One region of the Mesorhizobium sp. M0088 genome, then DNA from elsewhere that is predicted to be linked to it. Evidence: riboswitches for the same ligand, from Rfam matches in the RefSeq annotation. Region 1 holds a riboswitch; the other holds the start of a gene.
The links. Region 1 has a riboswitch for cobalamin ahead of bluB (5,6-dimethylbenzimidazole synthase). Riboswitches for the same ligand answer to the same signal wherever they lie in the genome.
Positions count from the first base shown of each region.

Region 2: another riboswitch for cobalamin. It lies ahead of NKJ67_RS32610 (DUF1636 family protein); the one in region 1 lies ahead of bluB (5,6-dimethylbenzimidazole synthase).

Region 1 covers NZ_JAMYUI010000003.1:184,463-190,099, forward strand. The annotation lists gene dxs (1-deoxy-D-xylulose-5-phosphate synthase) at 1-831, opposite strand, end outside; gene NKJ67_RS05175 (pirin family protein) at 962-1,882, opposite strand; gene NKJ67_RS05180 (DUF2277 domain-containing protein) at 1,922-2,188, opposite strand; gene NKJ67_RS05185 (exodeoxyribonuclease VII small subunit) at 2,299-2,550, opposite strand; gene NKJ67_RS05190 (histone deacetylase family protein) at 2,554-3,480, opposite strand; cobalamin riboswitch at 3,602-3,781, shown strand; partial or broken gene bluB (5,6-dimethylbenzimidazole synthase) at 3,830-4,459, shown strand; gene NKJ67_RS05200 (hypothetical protein) at 4,582-5,565, opposite strand.
Region 2 covers NZ_JAMYUI010000038.1:33,175-38,811, reverse strand. The annotation lists gene cobN (cobaltochelatase subunit CobN) at 1-2,269, opposite strand, end outside; gene cobW (cobalamin biosynthesis protein CobW) at 2,288-3,340, opposite strand; gene NKJ67_RS32610 (DUF1636 family protein) at 3,343-3,771, opposite strand; cobalamin riboswitch at 3,811-4,014, opposite strand; gene NKJ67_RS32605 (winged helix-turn-helix domain-containing protein) at 4,044-5,243, opposite strand; gene NKJ67_RS32600 (NADH-quinone oxidoreductase subunit A) at 5,575-5,637, shown strand, end outside.

The DNA.
Region 1 (5,637 bases):
CACCGGGCCTTCGCCATTGTCGCGGACATTTTTCAGGACCGGGATCAGGTGCTCCAGATTGTGGCCGTCTATCGGGCCGATGTGATAGAAGCCGAGTTCCTCGAACAGCGTGCCGCCGGTGACATAGCCGCGTGCATGCTCGACCGCCCTTGTGATCGCACGATCCGCGCGCTTGCCGAGATAGGACGTCAGTTTCTTGCCGAAATCGCGCAGGCCGATATAGGCCTTGCCGGAGGCCAGCCGCGCCAGATAGGCGCTCATCGCGCCGGTCGGCGGCGCGATCGACATGTCGTTGTCGTTGAGAATGACGATCAGCCGTGCATCGAGCGCACCGGCATTGTTCATCGCCTCATAGGCCATGCCGGCAGACATGGCGCCGTCGCCGATGACGGCAATGACGTTGTTGCGGCCGCCGGAGAGATCGCGGGCGGCGGCCATGCCGAGGCCGGCCGATATCGATGTCGAGGAGTGGGCGGCGCCGAAGGGATCGTACTCGCTCTCGGCGCGGCGGGTGAAGCCGGACAGACCGCCTTCCTGGCGCAGCGTGCGGATACGGTCGCGGCGGCCGGTCAGGATCTTGTGCGGATAGGCCTGGTGGCCGACATCCCAGATCAGCCTGTCATCGGGGGTGTTGAAGACATAGTGCAGCGCCACTGTCAGCTCGACCACGCCAAGCCCGGCGCCCAGATGACCACCCGTGCGGGACACGGCGTCGACCAGCTCGGCGCGAAGCTCGGACGCCAATTGCGGCAGTTCGCTTTCCGCAAGCGTGCGCAGGTCGGCCGGGATGCGGACCTTGTCGAGAAGCGGCGTATGCGGCGTTGCGTTCACTGTGCTCGGGCTTTCGGTTGATGGGCGAAATAGGCCGCCGGCCGGCGAAAGTAAATGCGTGTCAGTGACGCGGATCAGGCCCTAGTCTTTTGTCTATGCATTTCGTTCTGCCACTTTCGGGCGACAGGCATCAGCTTTCCGGCAGCGGGATGAATTCTTCCTCGTCTCCTGGAACGATGTCGAAGCGGCCCGTCTTCCATTCTTGCTTGGCCTGTTCGATGCGCTCCTTCGATGAGGAGACGAAATTCCACCAGATATAACGCTTCGAACCAAGAGAGGCGCCGCCGAACAGCATGAAATGCGCGCCGGTCAGCGACGACACGACGATCTCGTCACCGGGACGGAACACCAGCAGCCGTTCGGCTGGGAACACATCGCCCGAAATCGAGACCTCGCCTTCCAGCGTGTAAATGGCGCGCTCTTCCGCGTCGGCAGGGATTTTCACGCTGGCGCCGGGCGCCAGGCGCAGGTCGGCGTAGAGCGTCTCCGAGTCGGCCCTGACCGGCGACCGCAACCCCTGGAAATCGCCGATGATGAGGCGCCCGTTGACGCCTTCGGCATCGATCTCGGGAAGCCTGAGCGCTCCTGTGTTCTCGAACACAGGAGCCACCTCTTCCTTGTCGTCCGGCAGCGCCAGCCATGTCTGCAGGCCGGATACCGACATCGGCGCGCCACGCAGTTCCTCCGGCGTACGCTCCGAATGGACGATGCCGCGGCCGGCGGTCATCAAATTCACGTCGCCGGGCTGAATGACCATTTCGGTGCCGAGTGAATCGCGATGCCGGATCTTGCCGTCGAACAGATAGGTGACCGTCGACAGGCCGATATGCGGATGCGGACGGACGTCGAGCGCCTGGCCGGCCCGCAGGATGGCAGGACCCATGCGGTCGAAGAAGATGAACGGCCCGACCAGCCGCCTTTTTGCCGTCGGCAGGGCACGGCGCACCTGAAAACCGCCGATGTCCTTGGCGTTCGGAATGACCATCAATTCGATCTGGTCGCTGGCAAAGGCGTCGCCTGCCTCAGGGTCTTTCCCGGGGAAGAAGCTCATGGACTCTCCTTGTCGGCCGTCGAAGGCCGCCTGGCCGCGTCAGGCAAAGCGGATCGCCGCCTTTGCCCGCAGCTTGGCCGCCACCTCTTCGCGATTACGCGGATGCTGATGGGTTTCCAGGGAATCGAGCAGTTCGCGCGCCGAGGCCGCGATGGCTTCGACGGCATGGTCGAAGGCGTGCTGGTTCTGCTTCGAGGGCCGCGTCGTTCCGCTCAGCTTGCGGACGAACTGAAGAGCCGCGTCGCGCACCTCGTCAGGGGTTGCCGGCGGATCAAAATTGAACAGGGTCTTGATGTTTCTGCACATCGCTTCCGTATCTCCTCTTGTCCTTGAGCTGTTTCAATCGGGACGAGTTATATCCTCGATCATGATCATGTCCAAAAACCGGTGAGGCGAGCCTATGTTCGGACCGGGCCTCAATCCGCGTCGAGCGGCTCCGTTCCGACCGGCTTGCCGTCGCGCGACAGCCTGATCTTCTCGACCTTGTCCTCGGCGGCCTTCAGCAGCCGGTCGCAATGCGCCTTCAGCGCCTCGCCACGTTCATAGATCTTGATCGACTGGTCGAGCGGCACGTCGCCACGCTCCAGATCATCGACGATCTTCTCCAGCGCATCGAGTGCCTGCTCGAAGCTCATCGCCTTGACGTCTTCGTTGGTCTCATCGGCCATCATTCATCCTTTCATCAGTCGCCCGACATGGGCGGCGACCGAAAATGCCAATCCCTGCAGATCGTAGCCGCCCTCGAGCAGGCTGACGAGCCGGTTGCCGCTGTGGCGTGCCGCGCGCTGCATCAGCTGGCCGGTCGCCCAATCGAAATCATCCTCGGTCAGATTGATCTCGGCCAGCGGATCGCGGTGGTGCGCGTCGAACCCCGCCGAAATGATAATCAGGTCGGGCGCGAAATTGTCGAGCGCGGGCAGGACGCGCGACAGGAAGGCATCGCGAAACACCTCGCTGCCAGTCTGCGGCGCCAGCGGCGCGTTGACGATGTTGCCGGCGCCCGTTTCGTTCTTCGCTCCGGTGCCGGGATAAAGCGGCATCTGGTGTGTCGAGCAATAGAGCACCGACGGATCGTCCCAGAAAATGTCCTGCGTGCCATTGCCGTGATGCACGTCCCAGTCGACGATGGCAACGCGTTCGACACCGTGTTTCTTCTGCGCATAACGCGCCGCGATCGCCGCCGTGTTGAACAGGCAGAAGCCCATGGCCGTGGTCTTTTCGGCATGATGGCCGGGCGGCCGGGCGGCGACGAAGACGTTGTCGGCGCGGCCCGAAAAGACGTCATCGACGGCGGCGTTAGCGGCGCCGATCGCGGTGATCGCCGCTTGCCAGCTCTTCGGACTGGCAGTGGTGTCGGCATCGATGCGGGCAATCCCCTCGTCGGGAATGGCGGCGCGCACGCGGGCGACGAAATCGGCGGGATGCGCGTAGAGGATGGTGGCCTCGTCGCCTTCCGGCGCCTGGATACGATCGAGCCCGGCAAAGGCTTCCTCATCGAGCACGCGCTCGATGGCACGCAAGCGGTCGGGCCGCTCGGGATGTCCGGGCGGCGTGAGATGCTCGAGGAAGATCGGATGGGTGTAGAGACGGGTGGTCATCGTCCTAATCTAGTGACCCGGATCGACAAAGGCCATGCACGGGCGGCCGATGACTGGGGAAAATCGCGACTGCGTCCATTCGCGTCGCTGCAAGCATTGGCGTCCTCAGCACTTCGGCGTAAGGTTTTTGGTACTGCCTGGTGCCCGCCGCAAGCGGGAGAATCGGGAACACGGTTGAATTCCGTGGCGTGCCCAACGCTGTGAGGGGGACCGCGCCGGTAAATGCCACTGTCGATGACGGGAAGGCACCGGACGCGGGTTGATCCCGAGCCAGAAGACCGGCCTGGCAGGCATCGTCATCCGCATGGCCAGGCGGATGATATCAATTGCAATCGCAAGGGGACAAGCGATGCCGGAACACCTGACCGCTGCTGTTGGCGACGGATTTGACCAGAGTGCGCGCGATGCGGTCTATCGCGCCATGTTCACACGGCGCGACGTGCGCAGCCATTTCCTGCCCACCGCGATCGATGACGACGTGCTGGCGCGGCTGCTGCTTGCTGCCCATCACGCGCCATCGGTCGGCTTCATGCAGCCATGGAATTTCATTGTCATTCGTGACATCGAGCGACGGGCGGAGGTGCGCGACCTGTTCCTGGCCGCGCGCGAACAGGAACTGCCGGCGATCGAGGCGGAAAAACAGGCACTGTACCGCAAGCTCAAGCTGGAAGGCATCTGCGAAAGCGCGCTCAACATCTGCATCACCTGCGATAGGCAGCGCTCGAAGGGTTCGCCGCTGGGACGCTGGCACAATCCGGAGATGGATCTCTACAGCACCGTCTGCGCGGTGCAGAATTTCTGGCTGGCCGCGCGTGCCGAGGGCGTCGGTGTAGGCTGGGTCAGCATCATCGAAGCGCAGGCGCTAAAGCGGCTGTTGGCCATTCCGGACCACGTAACGCCGATCGCCTATCTCTGCGTCGGCCGTGTTTCCGAGTTCGCTCCCAAACCGGACCTTGAAACGCATGGCTGGGGACGGCGGCTGCCGCTGCCGGAGCTGATCATGAGCGAGACCTTTTCCGGGCAAGGCGAGACACAGCTCAAATCCACCGTGGCGCGCCTCAACACCGTTTCTGCCTCACCAGACATCACCCGCCCGGCCGATCAGGGTGTGGCGCCGGCCGTAGCCCAGCGCGAACCGCCGAAGGAGGCGAGCGCCTTGTCCTTGAGCTCCCTGAACTTCGACGACGCCTCGGCCAGCCGGGCGTCCCAGGCCGGATCCGGCACCTGGCCCGCGATGGTCTTGAAATAGACCTGCATCAGGCAGGCGATGGCGAAGGGTTCAATGAATGCCGCCTTGAATGCCCAGGCGAAGACGATGGCGAGCACAAAAGCCCAGCCGGCGAGCTGGCCAGGCATCAGGAACAGAATCGCGCCGGCAGGCGCCAGCATCATCAGAAAGATGATGAACGACACGCCCCACATGATGACCGCCAGCCAGACGGCGTTCTTGACCATGACCTTGCCGTTCTGGGCATAGAGCACGACGCCCTGGCGCGCCGTCTCGAAGGGCGAGGCTGAATTGATGCGGATGTTGTAGCCGAGGATGATCTCGTCGACATAGGTCAGCGACAGGCGGATCACCGTGTTGATGAAGGAGACCAGGCCGCTCAGGCCCGGTATCGGCAGGAAGGCGGCGATGCCGCCGAGCAGGCCGGTGATGGCGCGGATGGCGCCCTTGACGAGTTGGTCGACGACGAAAAGGATGTTGGCCTCGGCGAAACGCTGGGTCACGATATCCCTGGCATAGGCGATCTGGTCCTGACCGCCGGGAATGTCGCGGCCGTCGATCAGATGAACCATGACGGCGATGTGGCCGGCCTTGACGACATAGAGGATGTATTCGCGGATCCAATACACAGCGATCGAGACGAGGCCAAACCCGACCACGCCGCCCCACAGGGCAAAGGACATGGGCCCGTCGGGATCAGTGGAGATATGGCCGACGCCATAGCCGACCGAGGCGCCGGTGCCCGTCGCCATAATGTAGGCCAGCGTGATGCCGAAATAGACGATCATGCGAAAGACGATGAACGGCCAGGTCCGCATCATGATGGACACCGACCGGCCGATCTCAAAATCCCACATGTGCCCCGAATCTCCGCCTCAGAGATGGTGGAAGAGGATGGACTCAACCCTGCGATTGTCAATTGCCGGCCC
Region 2 (5,637 bases), on a different contig from region 1:
GGCCGGCCTTGACATGGCGGCCATCAAGCGCGGCGAACAGCGCTGTCTTCTCGCATTCGGCACTTTGGCGGCGCAGGGCGTCGGGCTCGTCGTCGGGCGCGCGGCCATAGATATGCAGCCCGTCCTTGATGGCGAAATCCTTGAGGTCGCAGAGCCAAGCGTCGATGCGGCGCAGCGCTTCGTCGGGTGCGTCGGTCGTGGCGACGCCGGCTTCGGAGGCGAAACCGGTCTTTTGCGCGGTGTCGACGATCAGCTTCGCCAGACGATCTCGGCGGCGGCGGTCGAGCCCGTCGGCCTGGGCGTATTCATCGACCAGCCGCTCGAGCTTGTGTTGGTTTTCGTCGAGCCCGGCGCCGGTCAGCGGCGGTGGCAGATGGCCAAGGGTGACGGCGGCGATGCGGCGCTTGGCTTGCGCCGCTTCGCCTGGGTTGGAGACGATGAAGGGATAGACGACGGGCAAGGCGCCGGTGACGATCTCGGGAAAGCAGTTCTCCGAAAGCGCAACGGTCTTGCCCGGCAGCCATTCCAGCGTGCCATGGGCGCCGACATGGACCAGCGCGTGGACGCCGAGCGACTTGCGCAGCCATAGGCCAAAGGCGATCAGCGCACGGCGTGGGGGTAAAGTCGGGTCGTGGTAGTCGGCCCGGCGGTCGGCGGAGCGGCCGCGATCCGGGGCGAGGGCGATGGTGATGTTGCCGAAGGTGGCGGCGCGGAAGGGGAAGCTTCCGCGCGAGGGGGTCTCGCACAGCCCTAAGTCATCTTCTGCTGTCCCCCAAGCGGCTTCTACCGCTGTAATCGCACCCGTCGGCAATTCTGTCGAAAGAGCGAGATAATCGTCCAGCCTCAGCCCATCGCCGCTTAACCCCAGCAGCCCCAGCAACTCACGCGGCGTCTCCGGAATCTCCTCAACCCCGTAGCCCTGATCCCGCAGGTCCTGCAGAATGGCCAGCACGCTGGACGGCACGTCGAGGCCGACGGCATAGCCGGTGCGGCCGGGGGCGCTGGGATAATCCGGCATCAGGATCGCCAGCTTGCGCTCGGCGCGGGGCGTCTCCTGCAGGCGGATAAAGGCCGCGACGCGGTCAGCCACTTGCGCCACGCGATCCGGTTCCGGCCGGTTGGCGAAAGCGCGGTGGCCAAGTGCTGGATCGATCTCGCTCTCGCCCTTGAAGGAAATGGCGCCGGCCAGGATGCGGCCGTCGAGCTCGGGCAGCACGACATGCATGGCAAGGTCGGCGGGCGCCAGGCCGCGCTGGTTGTTCTCCCAGATGTCGCGGCGGGTGGTGGCGACGATGACCTGGAAGACCGGCACGCCGGCGCGGTCGAACAAGGTCTCATTGCCGGGTTCGGCACCGGACGCGAAAGCGGTAGCGGTGATGATGGCGGCGGGTTTCAGTGAGGCGAGTGCTGTTTCCACGAACGCCAGGGATGCCGGGTCCTTGAGGCTGGAGACGAAGATGGGGACTGGGTTGATGCCGCGCTGTCGCAGAGCTTCAAAAAGTGCGTCGATCGGCGCGACATCGGCGGCCAGCAGCATCGAGCGGTAGAACAGGATAGGCACGACCTTTCCCTCCCCCTCGAGGGGAGGGTGGCCCGCAGGGCCGGGTGGGGTCGGTACGACCGGACGCGGCGTTTCTTTGAGTCGGCGCGCTTCGGAGAGGACCCCACCCCCGGCCTGCGGCCGGACCCTCCCCTCGAGGGGGAGGGGGACGACGCCACGTCCGGGTTCGTAGTAGCCAGCTTTGGGCACGGCGACCGGTTCGACGAAAGACGCATCCGACCCCGCCAGCCGCGCCAATCTCCGCACCAGCGCGCTCATATTCGCCGGGCCGCCCTCGCGGAAATAGTCGAGCAGGCCGTCCAACTCTTCGCGCGGCAGCGTGGAGGCTTCGATCAGGCGCAAATCCTCGTCGCGGCATTCGCCGGGCAGCAGCGCCAGTTTTATGCCGCGTTCGCGGGCGGTCGAGGCGAGCTGGTCGCAGCCGTAGCGCCACCAGTCGTAGCCGCCGAGGATGCGCACGAGGATGATCTTGGCGTGGCGGGCGACGCTGTCGATCCAGAGGTCGACGGACATGGGATGGCGCAGGTCACGAAGTGCGGCCAGCCGCATCGAGGGCAGGCGGCCGGCATCGGCCTTCCAGGCTGCCGCCAGTCCGGCGAGGTCGCTGTCGGTGAAGGACAGCGCCACGATATCCGCCGGCGTCTGCCGCAGATCGACCGGCTCGGCGAGGTCGTCGAGCGAGGCGGATGTCGTGGTGAGGATGTGCATCGCGACCCGTGTCCGAAATCAGCCGGCGAGTATACGCTCGATCGCCGGGCGGTTCAGCCCTTTCAGGCCGATGACGACGAGACGCGAGCGGCGGTCGTCCTGCGCAGTCCAGGCGCGGTCATAGTAATGATTGACGCGCGGCCCGACGGCCTGCAGCAAGAGCCGCATCGGCTTGCCGCCGACTTCGACGAAGCCTTTTACGCGCAGCACGTTCTCTTCTTCTGCGACGGTGGCGACGCGCTTTGCCAGCTCGTCCGGATTGGCGATCGAGGCAATGTCGACGATGAAGGTGTCGAAGTCGTCATGCTCGTGGTCGAACGCGCCGTCATGATGGGACTTGCGGTTCTGGATGTCGTCCTCGACGGCGAGACCGAGCCCGAGCAGCACCGAGGGATCGACCTTGCCATGCGATGTCGGCACGATCTTCACCGCGCGGGCGGAGTGTTCGCCAATGATGGTATTGGCGCGGGCGGTGCCGGCGGCGTCCATCAGGTCGCTCTTCGACAGGATGATCAGGTCGGCGCAGGCGATCTGGTCCTCGAACAGTTCTTCCACCGGGTCGTCGTGGTCGAGCGTCTCGTCCCCGGCGCGCTGCGCCTGCAGGGCATCCATGTCGTTGGCGACGCGGCCTTCGGCCAAGGCCGGGCCGTCGACCACGGCAATGACGCCATCGACAGTCACCCGGCTTTTCACGCTCGGCCACTGGAAGGCCTGGACCAGCGGCTTGGGCAGCGCCAGGCCCGAAGTCTCGATCAGGATGTGGTCGACCCTCGGCGTCAGCGACAGGATCTTGTCAAGCGCCGGGACGAAATCATCGGCGACGGTGCAGCAGATGCAGCCATTGGCCAGTTCGACGATGTTTTCCTCCGGGCAGGTGTCGATGCCGCAGCCCTTCAGGATCTCGCCGTCGATGCCGATGTCGCCAAACTCGTTGACGATGATGGCAATGCGCTTGCCGCCGGCGTTTTCCAGGAGATGGCGGACCAGCGTCGTCTTGCCGGCGCCGAGGAAGCCGGTGACGACGGTGCAGGGAACGCGGGAGAGGTTCGCAGACGAATCTGGGGCAGTCATGGTCAGTCCTTCAGCATGTCGAGGGGAGGGATGCGGGCAACGAGGCCACGCTTCAGGCTATCGGGACGGCCACGCCAGGGAATGAGACCGTCGGTCGAGGTGGCGAAAAGCTTGGCGCCCGTGACGAGGTCGGCGCCGCTGGTCTCGGTCAGGTCGCCAAAGACATAGCTCCAGCAGCCGTCGCGCAGGATGGCGGCGCTGAGGCGCCGCTTGCAATTGCCAAGGCATTCGACGCTGCGGATGCGGATGTCGTCGCCGGATGCGGCGCGGCGCGTATCCTCCGCCAGCAATTCGCCGGCGCGAGGATGGGCGTCGGAGCCGGTCTCATCGCGGCAGGAGGCGCAGACGATGATGGTGACGCCGGCCAAGGCATCATCATGGCCGGACGAAATATCCGCTGTGCCAGCCGAAAAACTGCTGTCGTGGTCCAAAGATCGGGCTCCTTGCCCGGAAACCCGCCGGGCGATCGGATTCTATAGTCGCAGACGGCAGGTCTCCTGGCTCGCGGGTCATCGCCTTGGGTAGCCGCCTTCCCGGGAACTCCCAGTGGCTTTCGGCCTTGGCTCTTCGCTTACAGTTGCGGGGACAGCCGCGGATTTGGGATTTTGCCCCGCACCGCATTCCCTCTTAGCTCTTGCCGTTGCGGGCAAGAGACCATCTGAACCGGATTTAGGCTTTTGCGGGCGGCGGTGTCAACGCGAGCTTACGACATGGCGATGTCGGCCAGCGCCGGACCCAAATCGCCGGCCGGGGTCACTTCCATGCGCTCAAGGCCAAGCCAGCCCTGCATCTGCTTCAATTCCTCGAACAGTTCTGCAGCGGTTTCAGGTGGCGCCTTGGGCTCGGCGTAGGCCGCATGGACCCGCAGCACGCTGGCCGGACGATCTGCCTTGAGGTCGACGCGTGCCACGATCCTGTCGCCGAGCAGGAACGGCAGGACATAGTAGCCGTATTGCCGCTTGTCGGCCGGCGTGTAGATCTCGATGCGGTAGTGGAAGTCGAACAGCCGCTCTGTGCGCGAGCGTTCGAAGACGACAGGATCGAACGGCGCCAGCAGGGCGCGGGCCTCGACTTTGCGCGGCAGGCGGGCATCCCGGTGAAGATAGGCCGGCTTGTCCCAGCCTTCGACGCGCATCGGCAGCAATTCGCCGGTTTCAACCAGTTCCTCCAACCGGCCTTTCATATCGGCCGGCGACAGGCGGAAATAATCGCGCAAATCGCCTGAAGTCGCCACGCCGTGGGCGCGGGCGGAAATGCGCAGCAATTCGCGGTGCGCGTCCTCAGGCGTCGGCACCGGCAGATCGAGGACCGCCTGCGGCAGCACGCGCTCGGGCAGATCATAGAAGCGCTCGAAACCGCGACGGTGCGCCGTGGTGATGCGTCCGGCCCAGAACAGCCATTCGAAGGCATGCTTGGCGTGGCTCCAGCCCCACCAGCCGCCCGAGCCTTTCTGGCCTTCGAGCGCGGAAGCGGCGATCGGGCCGCGCTCGGCGACCTGGCGGTAGATCTCCTCGATATAGGCGGCATGTTCGCGGCCCCATTTGGCGAGGCCCAGATACATTTCGTCGCCGCGCTCGGCGCGCTGCATGCGCCAGCGCATCAGCGGGTAGGTCTCGACCGGCAGGAAGGACGCCTCGTGCGCCCAGTATTCGAAAACCGTGCGCTTACGCGTCACGGCCGCGTTGTCGAGCAGCGAGAACGGGTAGGGACCAAGGCGCGAATAGAGCGGCATATAATGAGCGCGCACCACCGCGCTGACGGAATCGATCTGCAGCAGGCCGGTGCGGGAGAGGGTGCGGGCAAAATGCCGGCGGTCGGGCGTGCCGGTCGGGCGGGGATCGAGAAACCCCTGGGCGGCAAGCGCGATGCGACGGGCCGTGGGGAGCGAAATCTTTTCCTTCATGCAGGCATCACTTTGAAGTGTTTTGACCGAGGGTCGAATGGCTGATTCCAACCCATGCTAGCAGGGTTTTGGCGGCATCCATGTCAGGAGAGAAAAGTGGAGTAAAAAGCGAAGGAAATCAAACAGGAGCGGATCGGACCAGTTTGCCGCGATATGCCGTCCAGGTCGGTGTTTTGAACAAGGTTTGACTTGCTTCGCTGGAAGTGCTGCGCTAACCCTCGCCGCGTTGCAGCATAGGCCCTTAAAACGGTTCAGCGGTTAAACTGTCACGCTTCCGCATTAGGGTCCGGTGCTGTAATCAAACTGGATTGGCGCCAACGGAAAGCCGAGCATGAACGCACTCTTGAGCTCATACCTGCCCATCGTCCTGTTCATAGGCGTGGCGCTGGTTGTC